DNA from 3 places in the Mesorhizobium sp. LEGMi-168a genome. Region 3 is predicted to be linked to each of the others. Evidence: predicted binding sites of a transcription regulator. Region 3 holds the regulator's gene; each other region holds the start of a gene.

Region 1 (3,280 bases), on a different contig from region 3:
GAGGTTCGCATCGGCTCCGATTCTCCGCAAGTCCCTCCGGGTCGGATGGGGCGTAGGACCAGGGAGGGCACCGTCTCACGGCCGGGGGACTTGGCCGGACGGGATTCTTGAAATGGATCGCAATTCCAGAGAGAAAATCGCTTTGTCTGGAATTGCTTAGCATCGGCCTCCTACGGCCGGCACAGTTATCAAAGCAGCATCAGCTGCTCGCCGGCGCCTGAGCCTGCGACGAATTGGTCGGTCCTGAGCTGCCGCCGCTCGACATTGAGTCCGAGCCGCTTGGCGGCGATCTCGAAGCGGCGGCCGATCTGCCAGGCATAGGGGCCGGCGCCCTTCATGCGCTTGCCCCATTCCGAATCGTAATCCTTGCCGTCGCGCATCGAGCGGATCAGCGACATCACATGCCGGTAGCGGTCCGGATAGTGCCGCAACAGCCAGTCCTTGAAGATAGGCGCTACTTCCAGCGGCAACCGCAGAATGACATAGCCTGCTTCCCTGGCGCCGGCGGCGCGCGCCGAATCGAGGATGCGCTCCATTTCCGGATCGTTGAGGCCCGGAATGATCGGCGCCACCATTACCGAGGCCGGGATGCCGGCATCCGAAAGCTGCCTGATCGCTTCCAGCCGCTTGGTCGGCGTCGACGCGCGGGGTTCCATCGTTCTCGCCAGCATGCGGTCGAGCGTCGTCACCGACAGCGCCACCTTGGCGAGGCCGCGTTCGGCCATGCGCGACAGGATGTCGATGTCGCGGGTCACCAGCGCAGACTTGGTGACGATGCCGACCGGATGGCCGCGGGCCTCCAGCACCTCCAGGATCTCGCGCATGATCCGGTATTGCTTCTCGATCGGCTGGTAGGGATCGGTGTTGGTGCCGATGGCGATGGTGCGCGGCTGGTAGCCTGGCTTCGACAATTCCCTGTCCAGCATGCGTGCCGCGTCCGGCTTGGCGAACAGCTTGGACTCGAAATCGAGCCCCGGCGACAGCCCCATGAAGGCATGCGTCGGCCTGGCGAAGCAGTAGACGCAGCCATGCTCGCAGCCGCGATAGGGATTGATCGACCGGTCGAAGGAAATGTCCGGCGACTCGTTGCGGGTGATGATGGTGCGCGGCTTCTCGACCTGCACCTCGGTCTTGAAAGGCGGCAGCTCTTCCAGCGAGTTCCAGCCGTCGTCGAACACATGCCGGCTGACCGGCTCGAAGCGGCCGGACGGATTGATGCCGGCCGAGCGTCCGCGATTGCGCTCCGGCCGCACGCGCATGCCGCTCTGTTCGATCATGGCATTCGCCATCTCGGCCCTGCCTGCTCCGAAGGCGGCAATATCGGCGCGCACGATCTGTTCCATTTTCGCCCTCTCCCAGGGACTGTCGGCAGGCTGTCGAATCGCTCTGTTCATGAAACTATTCCTATTTTGCCGATGAGAACAAAGCAAGAACTTTTTCGGTTGGGACGCGCAACTGGCGCAGCGCCCGGCTTTCCGCTATTCGGCTAGGGATGCTCAGCGTTCTCATCGAAACCCGGAACGACGAAGAAGGCCTTGCCCGCACGCTCGCCTCTCTGATCGGCGGCGCGGTCGAGGGCGTGGTGCGCGATGTCATCGTCTGCGACACCGGTTCGACCGACCAGACTCACTACGTCGCCGAGCATGCCGGCTGCCACTACGTGTCAGGTGGCATTGCCGACGGCATCGGCCAGGCCAAGGGCGACTGGCTGCTGCTGCTGGAACCCGGCGCGCGGCTGACCGAAGGCTGGATCGAGGAGGTCGCCGCCCACACGGCGAGGCAGACCATGCCGGCGCGTTTTTCCCGCGCGCGCGCCAATCGCGCGCCGTTCCTGGCACGGATCTTTTCAGGCAGTCGGGCGCTGGCCGAAGGCCTTGTCATCAGCAAGCGCCAGGCCGCTGTCTTGGCGAAAAGCGCGCGCGGCGCCGAAGCTTTGGCGCGCGGCCTGGCAACCAGAAGGTTGAATGCCGAGATCTGGGTTGCACCGCCGAAGTGAGTTGCAACACTTCCCCTTCTCCCCTTGTGGGAGAAGGTGGATCGGCGCGTAGCGCCGAGACGGATGAGGGGTGCTGGACGGATCGCTGCCTCTCAAGCCTAAACGCCTAAAATCGCTTTATATTTTCTCGTCGCACTCTGTCCAACACCCCCCATCCGTCGCCTTCGGCGACACCTTCTCCCACAAGGGAGAAGGGGAGGGCGGTGCGGTAAATTTCGCGGCATCGCCCTATTGTGCATTGCACAATAAAAGCCACAAGGTTAGCATCTTCTTATGCGGGACAATCGGGATTGGGGAACGCCCAAACTGTGACCGGCCGACGTTTCGGCGGACGCCATGCATATGAGGACCCGATGAATCTTGCTCCACCAGACCAATCCGGCGCGGCCAGCCTGGAGGCGATTGCCCGCAACGGCAGCATCTTCAGGCGCATCGCCGTGCGCATCCCGACCTATCTGAAGGACCTGCGTGAGAATCCGGCTTGGCTGCCGATGTTCGTGCTGGCGCGCACCATGCCGGGGCGCCGCATGCACTGGCTGGGCGCCAAACGAGCCCGTCCGCTCGGAGATGCGGGAGAGACGATATTCGCCGGCGTCGATCGCGAGGCGGTGGTCGAGGCGTTACGCTCGGATGGGCTGTTTTCGGGTTTCATGCTGCCACCGGCGATCCATGAGGAGATCGCAGCGTTCGCGCAGCGCACACCTTGCTTCGGCAATTTCGACCGCCGCCTCGAATTCATGCCGGGCGAGCATGCCGAGGCGGAAAAGCGTTTCGGCCGCTCGCTGCTCAGCGGGCACTTTTTCGAGCGCATCCTCGACTGCAAGGCAGCTCTTGCCGTCCAGAACGACCCGCTGCTTCTCGACGTCGCCCGGCATTATCTCGGCGGCCAGGCGAAACTGATCACGACGCGCGTCTGGTGGAGCTTCCCGACCGGAAAGGCTTCCGACGCCGACAAGAACCTCGCCTCGCTCGGCAAATACCATTTCGATCTCGACGACTGGCGCATGCTGAAATTCTTCTTCTATCTGAAACCCTGCGATGCCGGCACCGGTCCACATGTCTATGTCCGCGGCAGCCACAAGCGCCGCGCGCTCAAGCATCAGCTGACGCTTCTGGTCGGCCATCCAGCGGAAGATGTGCTGGACGTCTATGGTCCGCAAAGCCCGGTCACGCTGACGGGCGAGGCCGGCCTCGGCTTTGTCGAGGACCCGTTCGGCTTCCATATGGGAACTGTGCCGGCGCAGACGCCGCGCCTGATGATGGAAATCGGCTTCGGCGTCTCCA
Region 2 (3,280 bases), on a different contig from region 3:
CCTGCAGCTCGCCGACGTGATGGCCTTCGACGAGGACGGTTCCGGTTGGGCTGATTTCGGCTTCAGGCATGGTATTTTCTCTAAGGCGCCGCATGAGGACGGAAGTCCTGCGGTCTACGAAGCGTTTCGTCAACCGCTCATGCAGCGCATCCGACAATCTGTCTTCGATTTCGCGCGTCTTTTCCTGCCAGTGTAGCTGATCGGCCAGCCAGCCAGGTCGGTTGGAGACGAAGGTCCAGGTGCGGATCTGGGCGATCCGGTGCGACAGCGTGTCGATATCGCCATCGGTCGTGTCGGCTCGCCGCACCTGCTCGGCCATGTAATTCTCATCAACATGGCCATGGCGCACAAGGTCCATGTAGATCGAGGCGATGAGGTCAGCATGCTGGGCGGGCGCGATCTTGCGGTAGTCGGGCAGCGCGCAGGCTTCCCAGAGCAGCGCCACGCGCTCCTTGCCGCTGGCGAGCGCGCGGATATCTGCGTCGCGCGACAGATGTTCCAGCGCCTGGGCGTCCACCGCCGGCAATGCCCGGGTCAGCCCTTCGACCGGCGCGTTGGTCTCGATCGAGCGCTTCAGGGCATCGAGGCTGGTGAAATCGAAATCGGCGGTGCGCCACTGCAGCACCTTCACCGGGTCGAAGTCGTGTCCCTCGATCTTCTTGACCAGATCCTCGTCGAACGGATCGACCTGACCGGTGACGCCGAAGGTACCGTCACGCAGATGCCGGCCGGCGCGGCCGGCGATCTGGCCGAGCTCGGCGGCGGTCAGGTTGCGGTACTGGTAGCCGTCGAACTTGCGGTTCTGGGCGAAGGCGACATGCTCGAGATCGAGGTTCAGGCCCATGCCGATGGCGTCGGTGGCGACGAGATAATCGACGTCGCCGGACTGGAAGATCTCCACCTGGGCATTGCGGGTGCGGGGCGAGAGCGCGCCGAGCACGACGGCAGCACCGCCCTGCTGGCGGCGGATCAGCTCGGCGATCGCATAGACCTCATCGGCGGAGAAGGCGACGATCGCCGTGCGCCGCGGCAGGCGGGTGAGCTTCTTCGAGCCGGCATAGGCAAGGTGCGACAGCCGCGGCCGCGTCACCACCGAGACGCCCTTCAGCAATTTCTGCAGGATGCCGTGCATGGTGGCGGCGCCGAGCAGCAGCGTCTCCTGGCGGCCGCGCAGATGCAGGATGCGGTCGGTGAAGATGTGGCCGCGTTCGAGGTCGCCGGCCAACTGCACCTCGTCGATCGCTACGAAGGCCGCATCGGTCTCGCGCGGCATCGCCTCGACGGTGCAGACAGAATATTTCGCAGCTGCCGGAACGATCTTCTCTTCGCCGGTGATGAGCGCCACCCTGTGGGCGCCGACCTTCTCGCAGACGCGCGTGTAGACCTCGCGGGCAAGCAGTCTGAGCGGCAGGCCGATGATGCCGCTCTCATGCGCCACCATGCGCTCGATGGCGAGGTGGGTCTTACCGGTGTTGGTGGGGCCGAGCACGGCCGTCACGTCGCGGCCCGAAAGGATCAGCGGCTGGGAGTGTTTCGGCTGGATATTCATCGGCTCGGAAATAAGGTTTCTGCCGCTTGTAGTCTGAAGCACGGCGGCGCCGCCGCATGTGACAGGCGACACATAGGCATTTAGAGCGCGAAGCGAAAGCGGAATGTTCCCATGAAGAGGTGGCGCGCCGACGGGCAAGGTCAAAATCTGCTGCCGATTAACCGTTGGAACGAGTCTGGAACGAATCGGCGACGAATCACTGACTCGCTCTGATTCAGGTTTTGTTCACGGCTATATGTGGATTTTTTGACGCTGAGTCTCACCACATGCTGAATCCGGGAACTGGCCCGTTTCATGCTTGGCTCGGGCGAGATCCGAAGGGCCGTTAACTTTTGCCGGTGAACAATCGTGGTCGGATCGAGCGTCGCCGCCAACATTATGAAATGGTTGACCTTTCCTAATCGCCGTTAATCATTTCGACGCCGTTTCCGGCTCGGCGCGTTAACTTTTCGGCCAAAGCCGGAACGAATCGGCGACGAATCAGCGATCTGCGAATTTTCTCGTTTTGTTCACCCCTAGATATGGTGTTGTCCACAGCTTGCGCACCGAAAATTCACAAGCTGCAAACGAGGTTTCGCACAGGGCGCGCGGAGGCCGTTAACTTTTGCGTGCCGAATTGAGGCATGCGTCACGCGTCCCGCCGGGAGCGCAGACAAAAACAGGCGGCCCGATGACGCCGGGCCGCCTGCCGTCGATGTCAAAAGATCTCAGGTGAAATATTGGCCGCCATTGGCGGTGATCGTCGAGCCGGTGATGAAACCGGCCTCGTCCGAGGCCAGGAAGACGACGCAGCGCGCGACCTCTTCCGGCTCGCCGAGACGGCCGACCGGGATCTGCGGGATGATGCGCTCGTTGAGCACCTTCTCGTCGATCGCCTTGACCATCTCGGTGGCGATATAGCCCGGACAGATGACGTTGACGGTGATGCCCGCGCGAGCACCCTCTTGAGCAAGAGCCTTACTGAAGCCGATGTCGCCGGCCTTGGCGGCGGAATAATTGACCTGGCCGGCCTGGCCCTTCTGGCCGTTGATCGAGGAAATGGTGATGACGCGGCCGAACTTGCGGTCGCGCATGCCGCTCCACAGCGGATGCGTCATGTTGAAGACGCCGGAGAGGTTGGTGTCGACAACCTCCTTCCACTGCTCGCGGGTCATCTTGTGGAACATGGCGTCGCGGGTGATGCCGGCATTGTTGACCAGCACCGAGACCGGGCCGAGATCGGCTTCGACCGTTTTGATGCCGGCGGCGCAGGCGTCGTAGTCGGCGACCGACCATCTGTAGACGGGGATGCCGGTCTCGGCCTTGAACTTCGCGGCCGCCTCGTCGTTGCCGGCATAGTTCGCGGCCACCGAATAGCCTGCGCTCTTCAAGGCGACCGATATCGCCGCACCGATGCCGCGCGATCCGCCCGTGACGATTGCTACTTTGGTCATGTGCTCCTCCCTGTTGGTCGGAGGAGCGAATAGGGAGTAGCGACTAGCGAGTAGGGAACCCAATGTCCCGTCGCGCCGGCGCCATTCTTCCCTATTCGCTACTCCCTGTTCGCTATTGGCTCAGTTCAGTGCCTCGACGCACATGGCGACGCCCATGCCGCCGCCGATGCACAGCGTCGCGAGACCCTTCTTGGCGCCGCGGCGGCGCATTTCGTAGACCAGCGTGTTGAAGACGCGGGCGCCGGAAGCGCCGATCGGATGGCCGATGGCGATGGCGCCGCCATTGACGTTGACGATC
Region 3 (3,280 bases):
GATCGCGCCATGGTGATTTCCGGCATCAGGCTGGTCGAGAAGACCGGCGGCAAGTCGGGCGACTACAAGGCGGGCTCCTAAGATGGCGCTGCTTCCGGTCGCCGAGGCGCTCGAGCGCCTGCTGGACGGCGCGACTGCGCTGCCAGGCGAAAGCGTGCCGCTGGCCGATGCGGCCGGCCGGGTGCTGGCCGAACCGGTGTTGGCGCTGCGCACCCAGCCGCCCTTCAACGCTTCGGCCATGGATGGCTATGCCGCACACTTTGCGGACGTGGCCTCGGCGCCGGCGCGGCTTTCGGTGATCGGCATGGCGCCGGCGGGGCGCGGCTTTACCGGCATTGTCGGCAAGGGCGAGGCCGTGCGCATCTTCACCGGTGCGCCCGTGCCCGAAGGCGCCGACACGATCGTCATCCAGGAGAATGTCCGCGACCTCGGCGGCGGCCGGATCGAGGTGACCGAACCGACGTCCGCAGGACGCAACATCCGCCGAGCCGGCCTCGACTTCTTGCAAGGCGACGTTCTCTTGGAAAAAGACCGGCTGCTCGATCCGGCGGCGCTTTCGCTGGCGGCGTCGGCCAATCATCCGAGCCTTACCGTGGTGCGGCAGCCGCTGGTCGCCATCATCGCCACGGGCGATGAACTGCTGCCCCCAGGCAGCGCGCTCGGCCCCGACCAGATCATCTCGTCCAATGCCTATGGCGTCACAGCTACGGCCCAGTCGGTTGGGGCGCGCGCGCTCGACCTCGGCATCGCGGCCGACCGCCACGACGCAATCGCGGCCTTGGTCAAGAAAGCAGTCGAGGCTGGCGCTGATGTCATCGTGACGCTCGGTGGCGCCTCGGTTGGTGATCACGACCTGATCCACGACGTGCTGACCGGCGAAGGCATGCGGCTCGATTTCTGGAAGATCGCCATGCGCCCCGGCAAACCGTTGATGTTTGGCCGGCTTGGCAACATCCGCTGCATCGGCCTGCCCGGCAATCCGGTGGCAAGCCTTGTCTGCTCGCAATTGTTCCTGAAGCCGCTTCTGGCACGGCTGGGCGGCCGCGATCATCGGCAGGACATCCGCACCGCGCGATTGGCTGCCGCTATGCACGCCAATGATCTCCGGCAAGACTATGTGCGGGCCGCCGTGCGCGAGGACGCCGGACAGCTGGTCGCGACACCGTTTAGCATTCAGGATTCGTCGATGTTGAGGACGCTGGCCAACGCCAATGGCCTGATCGTGCGCGAGCCCTTCGCCCCGGCAGCGGAAGCGGGCGCCGAATGCAGCGTTCTGATGTTACGCTGAACAAAACGTCAACACATTCACTAAACTTTAAACGGTTGCGGAACACAACTGGAACAGATAGTGTTTGTTCTGGGTTTGTTTTCTGATTCTGGTTTCAGGACCCGCTGGGGGTTGCCATGCTGACGCGCAAACAACATGAACTTCTGATGTTCATTCACGAACGGCTCAAGGAAAGCGGTATTCCGCCATCTTTCGACGAGATGAAGGAGGCGCTCGACCTTGCCTCGAAGTCGGGCATCCATCGGCTGATCACGGCGTTGGAAGAGCGCGGCTTCATTCGCCGGCTGCCGAACAGGGCGCGGGCCCTTGAAGTTCTGCGGCTGCCAGATTCGATAGCGCCCGGCCTGAACGCGGCGAAGAAGTTTTCGCCGAGCGTCATCCAGGGCGGCCAAGGCAATCTCGGCCGGCAGATCAAGCCGGCAGCGCCCTCGCGCACGCCAACGCCCAGCAATGACGACGATGCCGTTTCGGCCGTGTCCATTCCGGTGATGGGCCGCATCGCCGCCGGCGTGCCGATCGACGCCATCCAGCACCAGACGCATTCGATCACAGTGCCGCCGGACATGATCGCGGGCGGCGAGCACTACGCGCTCGAAGTCAAGGGCGACTCGATGATCGAGGCCGGCATCTTCGACGGCGATACCGTGATCATCCGCAACGCCAATACCGCGAGCCCGGGCGAGATCGTGGTGGCGCTGGTCGACGATGAGGAAGCGACGCTCAAGCGCTTCCGCCGCAAGGGCGCCTCGATCGCGCTCGAGGCCGCCAATCCGGCCTATGAGACCCGCATCTTCGGTCCCGACCGCGTCAAGGTTCAGGGCAAGCTGGTCGGGCTCATCCGCCGCTACTGAGTGGTTGTGGCGGCTTCGTATCGGTCTTCTCAGGCCGCTGGTAAGGCGGCAGGCCTCTTGCCTCACGTGAGTACTTTCGCTGCTCGTGCCAAGGCCGATATGGCTTTTCGACGGCATATCGAATGGCCGGCCGCGCCGTTGCCGATTGCGGATCGAAGAAGACGGCGGCACTGCCGTCACGTGCGAGCTGGCGCTTGGTGACGACGAGGACTCGCGGGTCGCGGCAAGGATTATAGGCCGTGGCGTCGTTGATGACGATGAGGTCGGCGAAGCCGCAGGCCGGCCTGGCACTGTCGCGATTCTCGGCCAAAGCGACGATCGCGCCGGACGGATGCCGGCCAATGCAGAGATCACCGGTGCAATAGAACGGCGACCCCGGCGGCAGGTCGACAGGGTCGGCGATGTCCAGCGCGCCTTCGGCGAAGGTCTCTGGCGGCACGATTGCTTCGGCCTTGAGCGCACGTTTCCAGTTGTCAGTGGTGAATTCGTTGGAGCGGGCACGGTTGACGGCGAGCTCGCCGCCGCCGATCGGCATGGCCACCAGATGTGCGTCCTCGGAGATCAGCAGGTCCGGCGTGCGCACCTGCGGGATCGTCAACAGGCTTGCCAGAGCGAAAGGAACGGCCGCCAGCCTGAGCCAGGTGGTCGCCATGGTGGCGATGACGAGCGCGATGGTCGCCAGCAGCACCGACTGGATCGAGATCAGCCCCACGGCGTCGACCGGCGACCATTGCGAAATCCACGCCGAGATCGCGATCATTGCCGTCAGACCCTTGCCCATCAAATAGAGGAAAGGCCCGTCGAAGCCGAACGGCATCATGATCGCGCTGGCGACGGCAAGGAACATCACGACGGTGACGATCGGCATGATCGCCAGATTGGCCAATAAGCTGAGCGGCGAGACGCGCTGGAAATGCCAGATGGCAAACAGCGCCGTAGCACTTCCGGCAATGATCGACGTCATGGCGGCGCCACCCGCTCCGACCGCCAGCTTTCGCGACAGGAACCGCAGGAACGAACGCTTTGCCGGCGGCGCTCTCACTTTGTCGGCGCGGTAGTCGGCCCAGCCAGCATAGGCGCCGACTAGGGCAGCGGTCGCGGCAAACGACATCTGAAAGCTTGGACCGACCACTTCATGTGG

The links. Region 3 encodes LexA, which represses DNA repair genes until DNA is damaged. Its sites were predicted from a motif close to TGTTCNNNNTGTGTTCNG; they were not measured.
Region 1: the regulator LexA is predicted to act here: its motif matches at 1,418-1,435, upstream of AC4FWB_RS05605 (PA0069 family radical SAM protein).
Region 2: the regulator LexA is predicted to act here: its motif matches at 1,715-1,732, upstream of AC4FWB_RS31145 (helicase-related protein).

The regions. Positions count from the first base shown of each region.
Region 1 is NZ_JBZEGV010000002.1:482,691-485,970, reverse strand. Features, by position in the region: gene AC4FWB_RS05605 (PA0069 family radical SAM protein) at 189-1,343, opposite strand; gene AC4FWB_RS05600 (glycosyltransferase family 2 protein) at 1,493-1,996, shown strand; gene AC4FWB_RS05595 (hypothetical protein) at 2,350-3,280, shown strand, end outside.
Region 2 is NZ_JBZEGV010000040.1:17,230-20,509, reverse strand. Features, by position in the region: gene AC4FWB_RS31145 (helicase-related protein) at 1-1,549, opposite strand, end outside; gene phbB (acetoacetyl-CoA reductase) at 2,257-2,982, opposite strand; gene AC4FWB_RS31135 (acetyl-CoA C-acetyltransferase) at 3,103-3,280, opposite strand, start outside.
Region 3 is NZ_JBZEGV010000001.1:146,306-149,585, reverse strand. Features, by position in the region: gene moaC (cyclic pyranopterin monophosphate synthase MoaC) at 1-81, shown strand, start outside; gene AC4FWB_RS00750 (molybdopterin molybdotransferase MoeA) at 83-1,288, shown strand; gene lexA (transcriptional repressor LexA) at 1,405-2,139, shown strand; gene AC4FWB_RS00740 (ComEC/Rec2 family competence protein) at 2,123-3,280, opposite strand, start outside.